3 regions of the Leisingera sp. CC-HEC093 genome follow, and region 2 is predicted to be linked to each of the others. Evidence: riboswitches for the same ligand, from Rfam matches in the RefSeq annotation. Region 2 holds a riboswitch; each other region holds the start of a gene.
The links. A riboswitch is a leader RNA that binds a small molecule or an ion and turns the genes downstream of it on or off. The one in region 2 is predicted to bind cobalamin.
Positions count from the first base shown of each region.

Region 1: another riboswitch for cobalamin. It lies ahead of AC5STB_RS02395 (hypothetical protein); the one in region 2 lies ahead of AC5STB_RS08915 (DUF4198 domain-containing protein).
Region 3: another riboswitch for cobalamin. It lies ahead of AC5STB_RS12785 (ABC transporter substrate-binding protein); the one in region 2 lies ahead of AC5STB_RS08915 (DUF4198 domain-containing protein).

Region 1 covers NZ_JCAIJR010000001.1:491,137-496,013, forward strand. The annotation lists gene nudC (NAD(+) diphosphatase) at 1-190, shown strand, start outside; gene AC5STB_RS02380 (SRPBCC family protein) at 260-727, shown strand; gene AC5STB_RS02385 (alpha/beta hydrolase family protein) at 748-1,626, opposite strand; gene AC5STB_RS02390 (TetR/AcrR family transcriptional regulator) at 1,697-2,317, shown strand; cobalamin riboswitch at 2,336-2,553, shown strand; gene AC5STB_RS02395 (hypothetical protein) at 2,663-3,067, shown strand; gene AC5STB_RS02400 (protein-tyrosine phosphatase family protein) at 3,165-3,725, opposite strand; gene AC5STB_RS02405 (DNA polymerase III subunit gamma/tau) at 3,922-4,877, shown strand, end outside.
Region 2 covers NZ_JCAIJR010000001.1:1,846,561-1,851,437, forward strand. The annotation lists gene AC5STB_RS08900 (xanthine dehydrogenase family protein molybdopterin-binding subunit) at 1-623, shown strand, start outside; gene AC5STB_RS08905 (hypothetical protein) at 913-1,149, shown strand; gene AC5STB_RS08910 (DUF8426 domain-containing protein) at 1,170-2,153, shown strand; cobalamin riboswitch at 2,271-2,484, shown strand; gene AC5STB_RS08915 (DUF4198 domain-containing protein) at 2,628-3,413, shown strand; gene cbiM (cobalt transporter CbiM) at 3,424-4,041, shown strand; gene AC5STB_RS08925 (NikL family nickel/cobalt ECF transporter subunit) at 4,038-4,616, shown strand; gene cbiQ (cobalt ECF transporter T component CbiQ) at 4,613-4,877, shown strand, end outside.
Region 3 covers NZ_JCAIJR010000001.1:2,626,159-2,631,035, forward strand. The annotation lists gene AC5STB_RS12770 (CheR family methyltransferase) at 1-338, shown strand, start outside; gene AC5STB_RS12775 (chemotaxis protein CheD) at 329-820, shown strand; gene AC5STB_RS12780 (chemotaxis protein CheW) at 817-2,430, shown strand; cobalamin riboswitch at 2,630-2,822, shown strand; gene AC5STB_RS12785 (ABC transporter substrate-binding protein) at 2,965-3,975, shown strand; gene AC5STB_RS12790 (FecCD family ABC transporter permease) at 3,972-4,877, shown strand, end outside.

The DNA of each region.
Region 1 (4,877 bases), 1.4 Mb from region 2:
CGGCTGCGCCGGCGAGGCGCTGAGCCGCGAGATCACCGTCGACCCGGCAGAGATCGAAGACGCGCTGTGGGTCAGCCGGCAGGAGATGATGACGGTCTTTGCCGGAGAGCACCCGGTCCTGAAGCCCGCGCGCGAAGGGGCAATTGCGCAGTTTTTGATCAAGAACTGGCTTGCGGACACGCTGGACTAAGGCGCATATGGTCAGCGAAAGGCGCAGCAGCCCGGCAACGCACCGGCACGGCAAGTGAGGCAGGCAAAGATGGAATTTCAGAGCAGCGAAGATATCGAGGCCCCGATTGCCGAGGTGTTCCGGGCGATCTCCGATTTCGGCGCGCTGGAACGCTCCGCCCTGCGGCGCGGCATCGAATTGCAGCGCACCGGCGACGCTGCCGATCCCGCGGGCGGGCTGGCTTGGGATCTGTCCTTCAGCTTTCGCGGCAAACAGCGCAGTATCGCGCTGACGCTGGCCGCTTACACGCCGGACACCGGAATGATCCTGGCCGGCAGCGGCAGCGGGCTTGACGGGCAGATGGCGGTCGACTTGCTGGCGCTGTCGCCGCAGCGCACCCGGATGACGGTGCAGCTGAAACTTGCCCCGACCAGCCTGACCGGGCGCCTGATGGTGCAATCGCTGAAACTGGCGCGCAGCAATCTGAACCGCCGCTTCAGGCTGCGCCTGGCTGATTACGCCCGCATCACCGAAGAACGGCTGAGCCGCCCCGCCTGAAACGCACCTTCCGGCCGCGGCTAGGCCTGCGGCACCAGCCGCGGCCACACCGCGGCATTGGCACGGGCAAAGGCACCCAGATGGCCGATCTTCCGCAGGCCCGTTTGTTTCGGATCCAGCACCACCCGCTGCTGCGGAACATTTCCATAGACATCGCCCAGCCGCCACACCGCTGCGGGCGGCACCACGTCGTCATCCGCCATTGCAAAGAGGTCTACCGGGATGCCGGTCTCTGCCCAGCGCGGCTGCGGCAGGCCGCGACCGGTTTCCTGCAGGTAGCTGCCCGGCACGGTGCACCAGCGCCGCCACTGCCAGTAGACACCCGCCGGCAAGTCGGCCCCGAACCCCACCGCGCGCCCGGGCAGATAGCCCAAAGCACGAACCAGCGCCGGCACATGGCCGAACCAGAAGGCCAGCGCCAGCGCGCGGTAGGACCAGGGATGATCGTGGTGATGCACCAAGCCGCCCGCAACCACGATCATGCGGGCGACGTCCGTCAGGCCATCCTGCAGGGGCATCAGCATTGCCCCCAGCGAATGGCCAATCACCTGCAGCGGCAGGCCCGCATAGCGCCGCTGCATTTCTTTCCGCGCGGCCGGCTGATCCGCCAGCGCCCAGTCGGCCATCAAGGCCTTTGACCGGCGCGGGTGCATACGCGCCGAATCCCCGAAATCCCGATAGTCATAGGTCAGGCAGGCCATTTGCCGCTCTGCCGCCAGCCAGCGTGCGAAATGCCGGTAATAGCCCTGCGGCACCCCGGTTGCGCCATTCAGCACCACTGCTGCCCTGGCAGGCCCTGCCGGATGGTACAGCCGCCCGGCCAGCTCTGCATCGCCGGCAGCAAAGCGCAGCTCTTGCACCCGGATATCCGCGGTGTGTCCTGCATGGCTGTCGAGCATGGCACCCTCCTAGACCGATTGGTCTATTCCACCTCTGGACCAATCGGTCTAATACTGTCAACCTGTCGCCATGACTGACGTGACGACACCCCAGCCCAGCCCGGACAGCCCTGCCCCGACCCGCGAGCGGCTGCTGCGCGCGGCAGCCGGCCTGTTCCGCAACAAGGGCTACAGCGGCACCGGGCTGGCGGAACTGCTGGCCGCGGCGGAGGCGCCCAAAGGCTCGCTCTATCACCATTTCCCGAACGGAAAATCCGACCTGGCCCTGGCCGCGGCAGAGTGGGCCTCGGAACAGATGCTGGAGCTGCTTGCCGTCTCCTTCAGCCCCGCGCCCAGCTTCCACGAAGGTGCCAAGACGGTCTGCTTCAAGCTGGCAAAACTGTTCGACAAGCAAGGCAAGTGGAGTGGCTGCCCGGTCTCTGCCACCCTGTTCGAAGGGCCGGAGAACGAGAGTTTTCACCAGCACGCCGCCCGGCTGTTCGAAGGCTGGATCACTGAGACCGCGGCCCACGCCCAGCGCCTGGGCCTGCCCGAACACGAGGCCCGCGCGGCCGCCGAGAATTTCTATATCCTTTTGCAGGGCGGCTGGCAGCTGGCCCGGGTGCGGCGCGATTCAGATGTGATCCGGGGCTTGCACCTGCAGTTGCACGCGCCCGCGCCCGCGGCCTTGCAGGTGCAGAAAAACAATTGACGACTCGGGCACCCAGCCGCTACCGCTAGTGGCGATGGTTCCCGTGCTACAGAATCTTGTGTCCGGGATGAAAAGGGAACACGGTGCGGCCCGCGCAAGCTGGCCTAGTCCGAGACTGCCCCCGCAACTGTAAGCGGCGAGCGACCCCGATAGAGCCACTGGCCCGAATGGGCCGGGAAGGATCGGGAAAGCGGCGACCCGCAAGTCAGGAGACCTGCCATCGAACGTGAAACTCGAACCCGGGCGGGGTGTCCGGACAGGGTCTGATGGCACCGCGGGATTCTCCCGCATATCATCCGAACTCCTGTCCCCAAAACCCCCGCACCACGCGCGGAGGGCGCAAACATGATGTGGACGGACAAGACGCATTTCTATGCGGCAACGGATTGCAAATACCTGGGGCGGCCCTGCCCCGCGGCAGAGCGGATGATCGCCAAGCTGGCCGAGGCGATGACCAAGGCCAAACCGCTGACCCAGGGAGATTTCGAAATCACCGGCACCACCGCGCTGGACGGCTGCCCGCGCAGCTGCCCGGCGCAATTCGCAGCCAGCCATGACCGCATCCGGCTGTTCTGCGGCGTGGGGGAAGAGGCGCCGCGTGACGGGCTGGACCGGTTTGCCGATGCGATCCTCAGCCGCGGCGGCACCGGCTTTGCCGCCTCAAGCCTGGACGCCCGCCCCTGCGCGTTGATGGAAGCGCTGCCGAAAACGGAAGAGGCGCAGAAGGCCGAGCAGATGCTGGCACTGTGATCTGACATCAGCCGTTCCGGGCACGCCTGGAGGGCAGCGCCCGCCCCTTGGGGGCGGGACAGGCGCTGACCGGCCTCCCGGCCGGGCGGTCTGATATCTAGTCTCTGATGCTTCTCTGGCGGCCGCCCTGCTGCGAACAGGCCCAGTCCAGCTGGTCCTCAGTCTCCACCGCGCAGGGGCGCACCGACCGCAGCCGCGCCAGCGCCTCTGCCGGATCCTCGCCGCATTCAATCATCAGCCGCAGCACCGCCATGCCGGACCGCCCGCAGCCGCCCCGGCAATGCACCAGCACCCGGCCGCCGCCCGCCAGCGCCTGCCGCGCCGATTTGCTGGCGGCCGCCCATTTCGCGTTCACCGCCGGCGGCGGCACCTGAAAGTCCGGCACCGGCAGATGCAGCCAGCGGCAGGCCATGCTTTGGAGATCGACGCCCAGCCGCGGCGCCCCGGCGGCCACATGTTCGGCCTCCGTGGTCATCGAAATCACCAGCCCCGGCTTCCATTGATAGATTTGGATCAGGTCGTTGCGGTAATCGCCCGCGCCGCCCGGCAGCCGGCACAGCGCCAGAATGCCGCCGCCTGCTGACAGCGCATGGATGGTCAGGCCGGCCTGCACCGCAGTCTCCTGCATGGCAGGCTTCGGAGTGTCTTCAGTCCGCATACCGCCTCCCTGGCCGCCGCGCTCCTGCACTTTCCCCGCATTTTCCCCTCCCCTCAGCCTAGCCGCTAACCGCGCAAAGCCAAAGCGCTTTTGCAGCACCGGGAATGCTGCCATCTGCGGTGGACGAACGGGCTGCGCTTCAATACCCTGCGCGCAACGCGGGACGCCCCGCACATCGAATCCGGCACGAGACATCATGAACGATACCCCCAGCGGCACCACCCAATCCCAATACCAGGTTCTGGCCCGCAAATACCGGCCCGAGACCTTTGCCGATCTGGTGGGCCAGGACGCCATGGTGCGGACGCTGAAAAACGCCTTTGCCGCCGACCGCATAGCCCAGGCCTTCATCATGACGGGCATCCGCGGCACCGGTAAGACCACCACCGCCCGGATCATCGCCAAGGGCATGAACTGCGTGGGCGAGGACGGCCAGGGCGGCCCCACCACCGACCCTTGCGGCAAATGCGAGCATTGCACGGCGATCATGGAAGGCCGCCATGTGGACGTGATGGAAATGGACGCGGCCTCGCGCACCGGTGTCAATGACATCCGCGAAATCATCGACTCGGTACAGTACCGCGCCGCCTCGGCCCGCTACAAGATCTACATCATCGACGAGGTCCACATGCTGTCGACCAGCGCGTTCAACGCGCTGCTGAAGACGCTGGAGGAGCCGCCCGCGCATGTGAAGTTCATCTTCGCCACCACCGAGATCCGCAAGGTGCCGGTGACGGTGCTGTCGCGCTGCCAGCGCTTTGATTTGCGCCGGATCGAGCCGGAGGTGATGATCGCCCTCCTCCGCAAGATCGCCACTGCCGAAAATGCCGAAATCGCCGAGGACGCGCTGGCGCTCATCACCCGTGCTGCAGAAGGCTCCGCCCGCGATGCGACCTCGCTGCTGGACCAGGCGATTTCCCACGGCGCGGGTGAGACCACCGCCGACCAAGTTCGCGCCATGCTGGGCCTTGCCGACCGCGGCCGGGTGCTGGACCTGATGGACATGATCCTGCGCGGCGATGCGGCGGCAGCCCTCACCGAACTCAGCGGCCAGTATGCCGAAGGCGCTGATCCGCTGGCTGTGCTGCGCGATCTGGCGGAGATCACCCATTGGGTTTCGGTCGTGAAGATCACCCCGAACGCAGCCGAAGA
Region 2 (4,877 bases):
TCGGGCACACCCACACGGCCTATGTGATGGAGGTGATGATGGATGAGGCCGCCCGTGCCGCAGGCCGCGACCCGGTCGAGTTCCGCCTGGCCCTGCTGGAGGGCGGCCGCGGCGATCAGCAGCGTCTGGCGGGCGTGCTGAAACTGGCCGCCGAGAAGGGCAACTGGGGCAGCGCGCCGGAGGGCCGCAGCCAGGGCATTGCCGTCCACAAGAGCTTTGGCAGCTATGTGGCCGAGCTGGTGGAGATCTCCGGAAATGCCGATGACGGGGTGAAAATCGAGAAGGTCACCTGCGCGGTGGACTGCGGCATCGCGGTCAACCCGGATGTGATCAAGGCGCAGATGGAGGGCGGCATCGGCTATGGCCTGGGCCATGTGATGCGCAACGAGATCACCCTGACCGGAGGCGAAGTGGACCAGTTCAACTTCCCTGACTACGAGCCGCTGCGGATCGGTGATATCGGGGCCATCGAGGTTCATATCGTGCCCTCCGCCGAGATGCCCACGGGGGTGGGCGAGCCCGGCACCCCGCCCTCGGCCCCGGCGCTGGCCAATGCCATCGCAGTCAACGGCCAGCGGGTGACGGCGCTGCCGATGAACCTGAACGGCGTCAGCTTTGCCTGAACCACAGCCTGCACCAGACGGCATTCAGTCCGGTGCAGGCAATCTGACCAGGACGGCTTCCTGCTGTATCCGTTCAAACTGTTCATCTGGCACCGTCAATTTATACCCGGCGCTCAGTTCCCGGGAAGTGCCGCAAACGTTGTGTCAGGTGCATATTAGGCATTGCCGGCCTCACTACAGACTGTGGTTTAACAAGTCTTGTCTTGCAGGCGAAAGGTCCGCTTTCGCATGTCGGAGGGGTGTCTCCCGCAGGTGCGGCGAGCCGGTGCCAGAGGATCGCGACGATCTGATGGCCGTCTACCAAGGACTGCTCGCCGCGGGACGGATCGAGTTCGTCACGTTTCACCAGTCGACGGCTTATGAAGAGTTCGTCGAGGGACGACAGCCGATGACCGGCTCGGACGATGACGAGGACGCATCCACGAGCGGCTTCCGGTTGGAAACCGTGCCGGGGATTTCCGCCGGATCGCGAAACGCGCGGAGACCAGCCGTGGGCATTCATCTGCCGAGGCCTCAATACGCATAGAAGGCCGCCAAGTTTTCAAGATGTCGATTGGCGGGGCGAACAACCCCGAAGACGCGCATCTTTTCGAAGAAGCCGTAAAGGGCGGTTATACGCTTCTTGGCTTCGACGATATTGACTGGTCTGACGAGAAATTCACGAGCCGCGAGGCCATCATCGGAGCCTGCAAGGTCCAGGGCGACCAAAACGCAAAAGCAGATGCTCGGTCGGGCATGGTACAAAATCCGTTCATTTTCCGGAATTGGGTTCGAGAAGGTGACATTGTCATCGTGTGGAAAGGCAATGGCCTGTTTCGGGCAATCGGGGTGTTTACAGGTGGCTACGAATTTGCCCCTCGCCCCGAAGGCGGATATGCCCATCGCTGCGCCGTCCGTTGGCTTTGGATCGACCGCGAAGGGGTTCCTGGCGGCGAAATTTACTCCCGTCGTTTCTCGATGAAATCGATCTACCTGCTCTATGGTGCAGAACTGAACGTGCCGGCCCTCGAACGCTACATGAACAGCCAACAAAATGAGGGTTCGTCGGAACCTGAGTCGTTCGTACTAATCATCGACGAGATCAACCGCGCGAACATTTCCAAGGTTTTCGGCGAGCTGATCACGCTCTTGGAAACAGACAAGCGGCTTGGACGGCCGAACCAGCTCAAGGTGCGCCTGCCCTATTCTGGGGACGAATTCGGTGTTCCGTCAAACCTGCATATCGTCGGCACGATGAACAGGGCAGACCGCTCCATCGCCCTGCTTAACACGGTACTTTCGCTGCCCAAGCGATTCCGAGTGCGTGACCTCATCGACGTCAGTGATGCTGATCGCTTTGGCCTTGCCGAAATTGATTGGGGTTTCGGGGTAGAGGTCTTCGACCATGCTCAGGGATGTATTGCTGTCGCACTTCGAAAGGCCGGAGACCAAATACTTGCCCCCTGGCCAAGCAACCGCAATGAACCCACTCAGCGCCACCGTTCCGATCCAGGCAAACAAAGGGCCCCCACCCAGGCCTGTCCGCTTTGAGCGCAGGAAGATGTAAGCTGGCAAAAACAGGAAAACCCAAAGCAGCAGGCCGTTGACAGCCTCCTTGCGGGCGAGCAAACAGAAGGAGAAACGCTTGACACAGAAAATCCGCTTTGCCATTCAGCAGCAGTGACCGGTTCCGCGAGTGTTTCAATGCGCAGCGGAAGAAATAGGGAACACGGTGCGGCGTACCCAAAAGGGACCAAATCCGTGACTGCCCCCGCAACTGTGAGCGGTGAGTGACGCTGAAAACGCCACTGGGACACCCCCGGGAAGGCCAGCCGAACCAGGACCCGCGAGTCAGGAGACCTGCCGGACACAAGGGCTGAGGAACCGCTTGCGGTGTTTCAACTCTTTTCCACCGGACGCCGGGGTGCGCGTCTGGCGCGTGTGCCGTTCAGGCTATCCCGTGCCATTACTCCCCGTTGTTCATTCCTGATTGCAGGTGAGCCTGCATCGTCGAATGAGGACGATATGAAACTGAACTATCTGGCCGCAGCTCTGGCCGTTTCCCTGCCGGCCGCCGCGTCGGCGCACTTCCAGCTGAACTACACCGAGAAAGCGCTGATTGAGAAGCCCGGCGATGTGCCGATTGGCCTGGTGTTCTGGCACCCGATGGCAAATGGTCATGCGATGGACATGGGCAAGCCGGAAGAATTCTTCATGGTTCACAAGGGCGAGAAGACCGATCTGACGGACCGCCTGGAGCCCGCAACCTTCAAAGGCGCTGAGAACGAAGCTTCGGCCTATAAGGCGTCCGTTCCGGTCAAACGCTCCGGCGACTATGTCGTCGTGACTGTGCCTTCGCCGTACTACGAGGAAAGCGAAGATATCTACATCCAGCAAATCTCCAAGGTCGTGCTGAACCGCAACACACTGCCCACCGATTGGGATCAGCCCGTTGGCCTGGCCACCGAGATCCTGCCGTTGAACAAGCCCTACAACGTCATCGTCGGCTCCACCTTCTCCGGCCAGGTTCTGGCAGATGGCAAGCCGGTTCCCGGTGCCGAGATTGAAATCGAGTTCATGGCGGCGGAGCCCGATCTCGAGAAATTCTCCACCACCAGCCCAACCGTGGGCGAGATGCCTGGCGGTGCGATTGTGGCCATCGCTGACCAGAACGGCGTGTTCTCCTTCGGCATTCCGAAAGCAGGCTACTGGGGTTTTGCCGCTCTGGGGTCCGGCCCGGTGACCGAGCACGACGGCAAGGAACTCAGCCAGGATGCCGTGCTTTGGATTCACGCTGCAGAGCTGAAGTGAAAGTAGACCGATGCATATCGTAGACGGCGCACTGTCAAACCCGGTTGTGATCGGCGGCGCGGTTGCCGCCGCCGGCGGTATTGCCATGGGTCTGCGCAACCTGCCGTTGGAGCGTATTCCGGCGGCGGGGGTTCTTTCGGCCAGTTTCTTTGTGGCCTCGCTGATCCATGTCCCGATCGGGCCCAGCTCGGTTCACCTGATTCTGAACGGGCTGGCGGGGCTGGTGCTGGGATGGGCTGCCTTCCCGGCGCTGTTTGTCGGGCTGCTGCTGCAGGCGGTCTTCTTTGGCTTCGGCGGGCTGACCGTTTTGGGTGTGAACGCGGTGAATATTGCTTTGCCTGCGGTTCTTGTCGGGTTGGCCTTCCGCCCGCTTGTGGCGCGCGGCTCGCCGCTGCAAGGAGCGATCTGGGGCGGTATCGGAGGCGGCGCTGCAATTGCGACCACAACATTGGCCGTTGCCGCTTCGCTAATGCTGTCCGGCGATGAGTTCCTTCTGGCTGCCAAGCTGGTGTTTTTCTCCCATATCCCAGTGATGGTAATCGAAGCGCTGTTGTCCGGCGCGGCCATTTTCCTGGCCCGGCGGGTGAAACCTGAGCTGTTCATTGACACAAAGGGAAGCCTGGCATGATCCGGTCCTGTATTCTGATCCTTGCGCTTCTTGCTCCGCTGCCGGCGCTGGCCCACAATGTGATTTCCTCCGTGTTCCCGTCTGGTACAGACATTGAAGGCGAAGTTGGGTTCTCCAACGGGGAAATGGCTGTGGATCTGCCGATCGTAGTTTTTGATGAAAACGGCAGCAAGCTGGGTGAGACCGTAACCGACGCTGACGGATTCTTTCTGTTCACACCGTCAGAGCCTGTGAAACATATTTTCCGCGGTGATCTGGGTGCAGGCCACGTCGCCGAAGTGGTCATGGAAGCAGCGGATGTCGCGCGGATCCTTGGGCAAAGCCCCGGCGAGGCAGCAGCCGCGACGGGGACTGCACCGGCCTTTCCGGCAGGCACTGCGGGTATTTCTGATCAAACCCGCGCGGAACTTGCTACCATGATGCGAAATGAACTGCGTCCGCTCCGGCAGGAGCTGTCAGCGTTTAAGAACAAGTCGGACTTTCAGTCTGTCCTTGGCGGCATCGGGTATATCTGCGGCCTTTTCGGGTTGGGTTTTTACATCGCCGCGCGGCGCAGGATCGGCGGCAGCGCATGACCTATGTCCTGACTGGCGATGAAAAACCGTTCAGCGGGTTCGGCGCATTCCGCACCAAGGTTACCACGCTGGATCCGCGTATGCGCATCGTGATGACCGCGGTCTATGCCGTAGTGGTGGTTTCCCTCAGCAATCTGTGGGTTCTGACGGGCGCGCTTGGCCTGTCGGCGTGGCTTTTGGCTTTCTCCGGCCTGCCGCCCCGTAAGACTCTGAAACGGATGGCGATGATGGACAGCTTCATCATCTTCATGCTGGTGCTGC
Region 3 (4,877 bases), 780 kb from region 2:
AGTCCGAGTTGTTCGCCAGTCAAATGACCGGCAGCGATGCAGCAGGGTACAGGGCGGTGCCTCAAGTCCGGGCGCGCTTGAAGTTCAAGCTGCACAATCTGCTGGAAAAGCTCGGCGGAACCAGCCCGTTTGATGCGGTGTTCCTGCGTAACGTGCTGATCTACTTCACCGACGAGGATCAGGAAAAGATCCTCAGGCATATCCGTGACCTGATTAAACCCGATGGCGTCCTGTTCATTGGCGAGAGTGAGACATTGAACAACCTGCGCACCGGGTTTGAACAAGTCGCCCCGATCATTTACCGGCCGGCCGCCAGGGTGGGCAGCCCATGTGCGTGAATGAGGTGCAGAAAATTCATGTTCAGATCGGGCAGGTGAAGACCGGCCGGGCGGGGCAATCGCTGAATGCGATCCTGGGCTCCTGCATAGGCCTCGGCCTTCTCCAACCGGCCAAGGGGCTTTGCGGGCTGGCCCATTGCCTGCTGTCTAAGTCGCCGGAAGCGAGCGATGCAATCAGTGGCAGGCACGTGGATCAGGCACTCAAATCGCTGCAGTCCCTGATGGAGGTTTCCGGCAAAGATCTGCGTCAAGTTAAGGCAATCATCGTTGGCGGTGCCAATATGACAATGCCTGCTGATACAGATCCCGCCCGGCTTGTCGGAGCCATCAATGCACGTTCCGCCTACCGGGCCCTGCGGGAGGCCGGTGTCCGCAACATCCATGAAGACGTCGGGGGAGTGCAGGGAAGGCAGGTGACCATCGACTGCACAAGCGGCGAATTCACAGTTAAGTCCATCCCGCGTTTGGGGGCACACAGATGAAACCCGACACCTCAGAACCGCTGGTTCTTGGCCCCGGCAAGCTGCCTGGAGAAGGCGAAAATCCCGCCGGTAATGCCGGCCTACCGGGTGCTGCCGAGCCGCAGAAGCCTGTCGAGAGCACCGGCGGCCGGGCGCGGCAAGGCCACGCTGAAAAATACGGCTCCTTTCTGATTGACGATAGCGAATTTGCCATCCCTGTCACTGCGCTTCAGGAGATCGTGAACGAACCGGATGACATCTCTCCGGTGCCGCTTGCACCGCCATTTATGCTGGGCCTGTTCAACCTACGGGGCATGATTGTTCCGGTGATTGACCTGCGCAGGTTGCTGGAGTTTCCCGCAACTGACAGCACGCAACCACGCAAGGTTGCCATTGTCGAACATGGGGCGCATTGCATCGGCCTTCTGTTTGACAGGACAGGAGAGGTCCTGAACGGTAAAGGCGTGGCACGGGTGGATTTCCGCCCCAATGGCGAGGGCATCAAGGATGTTGTCATCGACGGGGTGCTGAAATTCGATAAGGGTGAAAGGCTGGTCCAGGTGCTGGACCCGCATGAACTGCTGAACCTGGAAAAGCTTCCGAGGGCCGATAATGGCGCCGGGCAGGAGGCCGTCAAACGCAGCAGAGGCAAGAAACTCGCCTGCGTGTCCTTTCAGACCGGCCATACCACCTGTGCCATGGACCTGCGGCACGTGAAAGAAGTCAAGACTGTCCCCAAGCTGGAGCAGTCCCTTCTGACGGGCGGCAACGTGATCGGCACTGCAAACCTGCGTGGCGTCATTCTGCCAGTCATAGATTTTCGCGGCTTCATGGGGGACGGCGCAAAGTTTGTGTTTGGGGCGACCTTGCCCAAGGAGCGCAGAATGCTGGTGGTCGAAACTGCCGAAGGGCCAGTCGGGCTGATGGTGTTTTCCATCGACAGCATTCTGCCCTATTACGAGGATGAAGTACGGCCGTTCGCCAAGCTCGCACTGCCGCGCGGGGATCTGGTCAATGGGTGCCTGATTGATAAGAAAAATCAAATCGTCATGATGCTGGATCCGGAAAAACTTCTGCAAGAACCCAGTTTTCTGGCAGCGGCAAAGTCCTGCCAAGAGATCTATCCACCCGATACGGAGGAGGAAAAAGCCGCCGATCTGGCGACCCGGGCAGCGCGCCGCACGTTTATCAAATTCACGTTTGAAAAGAGATTTGCCCTGGATACGTCTCAGGTCAGTGAAGTGATCAACCGCCCCAAGGACCTGCTTGAGCCACCGTTCTCGCTCAGTTTTGTCGAAGGCATCCTCAATTTGCGGGGGGAATTGATCACTCTTTTCAATCCGCGGGTGCTCTACGGCTTGCCGCCGGTGTCCAGCCAGGACCAGAAGGTGTTGATTTTCAGGCATGGCGCGCAGAAATTCGGAATCCTCGTGGATTCCGTCGATGAAATCATCATCACGACGGAAAACCGGGTTGCTGAGCTGAAGCCCTTGGACCAGCAGCAAGCGTCCAAGAGCATTACCGAGGATGTAACCGGATGCCTGCAGCACAAGTCCCCTGATGGCAAGCCCGAGTCGATTTTGATCATGGACACAACCGCTTTGGTCGACCGCTGCTTTAAGGCCGCATAGCGCCGCCCAGCAACGCGTGCCGCAGGCCGCGGGCAGGGACCGCCGCTTTGCCTGGGCGGGCCTGCCCGCGCTTGCAGTGGTCGCAATCAGACCAGGGTTGTTGCAGGACTTTTGGCTTCCGCAGTGCGGCAGGTCTTCCTTCTCTGCGTGAAGATTCCTGCAATCCGGTGAACTTTTTCTTGCCGCAGCGAATGTGATGCGCTACGCGCGCTTCACCGGTCCCGTAAGGGCTAAGAGGGAATCCGCGGCGCCAGCCGGCGCCAAACGGAACTGCCCCCGCAACTGTAGGCGGCGAGTGCTGTCCCATCGTGTCACTGGACCAGAGCGGTCCGGGAAGACGGGGCAGACAGTGACCCGCCAGTCAGGAGACCTGCCGGCGAAAAACCGAAACACACCGGACGGGGTTGTCCGGGGAGGTTGCCGGTAAGGTGTGCCGCCGCTGTCCGGTGCCGCATAAAGGGGGCCAGGCTCCTGCTTAACCGGTCAATGCCCTTTCACCCGTTCTCCGGTCATTGACAGATGGAGATCGAAATCATGTTTCTGCGTTCCGGCCTGATGGGCCTTTCTTTCTTTGCGGCAGCTCAGGCCGCAGCGGCCGGCGAGGCTTTCCCGCTGACCCTTCAAAACTGCGGCGAGACCGTCACCTTCGAGGCGCCGGTTGCGTCCGCCGTGACCGTCGGTCAGGCCGCGACAGAGGTGCTTTATGCTCTGGAGCTGGGCGGCAAAGTGCTTGGCACCTCGGTCTGGTTCAACGACGTGCTGCCCGAATACGCGGACGTGAACGACAAGGTAGAGCGGCTGGCCGACAACGATCCGAGCTTTGAAAGCGTGGTGGCCAAACGCCCGGGACTGGTGGCGGCGCAATATGAATGGCACGTCGGACCCGAAGGTGTTGTCGCCAAGCGCGAGCAGTTCCATGATCTCGGCATCCCCACCTATGTGATGCCCGCGGATTGCGTTGGCAAGGACAACACCACCGGCGGCGACGGCACCCGCACCCAGATGTTCACCACTAAGAGCCTGTATCAGGGCATTGAGGAACTGGCGGCGATCTTCGGAGAGGCCGAAAAGGGTGCAGCGTTGGTTGCCGACTACAAGGCCCGTGAAGCCGCAGCTGTTGCCAAGGCGCAGGAGGTTGCACTGGACGACGCCTCTGCCGTGTTCTGGTTCTCTTCGCCGGAGATGGAAAGCGACCCGTTTGTGGCCGGCCAGAAGGGCGCGCCGGGATACATGATGCAGCAACTGGGCCTGCGCAATGTTATTGAGACTGACGAGGAATGGCCGACCGTCGGCTGGGAAACCATCGCCAAGGCCAACCCCACGGTGATCGTGATTGCCCGTATGGACCGCCGCCGCTTTGCTGCGGATGATTACGAGAAGAAGCTGGAGTTCCTGCGCAATGATCCGGTCGCCAGCCAGATGGATGCGGTAAAGAACAACCGTATCGTCGTGATGGACGCCCAGGCCATGGACGCCACCATCCGCGCCATCCCGGCGCTGGAGGACCTGGCCGCTGAACTCAGCGCGATCGGCAACGGCGCATGAGCGCAGCCGCTGCACTGGCATTGCAGGGCGTCCGGGGCGCTTGCCTGGCCCTGCCGGTGCTGGCTGCGGCGGTTCTGGCAGGCGCAATGATCGGGGAAACCCCGCTTGCGCCTGACCTTATTCTGTCCGTTCTAGCCAACAAGCTGGCCGGGGCGGGGCTAGTGGTGGACCCGGTGGATCAGGGTATCATCTGGAGCTACCGGCTGCCGCGGGCGCTGGTGGCTGCGGCCTGCGGGGCAGCGCTGGCGGTGACCGGGGTGGTGCTGCAGGCCTTGCTGCGCAACGCGCTGGCCGATCCTTACATCCTGGGCATTTCGGCGGGTGCCTCGACCGGGGCGGTTGCCGTCACCATTGCCGGGCTCGGCGGCGGCGCCCTGTCGCTCTCCTTTGGCGCCTTCAACGGGGCGCTGCTGGCGTTTGGCTTTGTTGCCATCCTGGCGCGAGCGGCCGGGGCAGGGGACAATCGTGCAGCCGCAGCGCAGATCGTGCTGGCGGGCATTGCCGGCTCGCAGCTGTTCAACGCATTGACCGCCTTTGTTATCGCCAAGTCCGCCAATGCCGATCAGGCTCGCGGTATCATGTTTTGGCTGATGGGCAACCTCAGCGGCGTTCGCTGGCCGGATGTGTGGCTGGCGGTGCCGCTGGCGTTGGCAGGCTGGATGATCTGCCGGTTTCACGCACGCGCCCTCGATGCCTTCACCTTTGGCAGCGACTCGGCGGCGTCGCTCGGGATTCCGGTCCGGAGGGTGCAGGTGGTGCTGATCTTCGCTACCGCGCTGATGACCGCGGTGATGGTGTCGATCGTCGGCTCCATCGGTTTTGTAGGCCTGGTGATCCCGCATGCAGCGCGGTTCCTGGTCGGTCCGGGCCACCGCAGGCTGATGCCCGCCGCGGCGCTGACC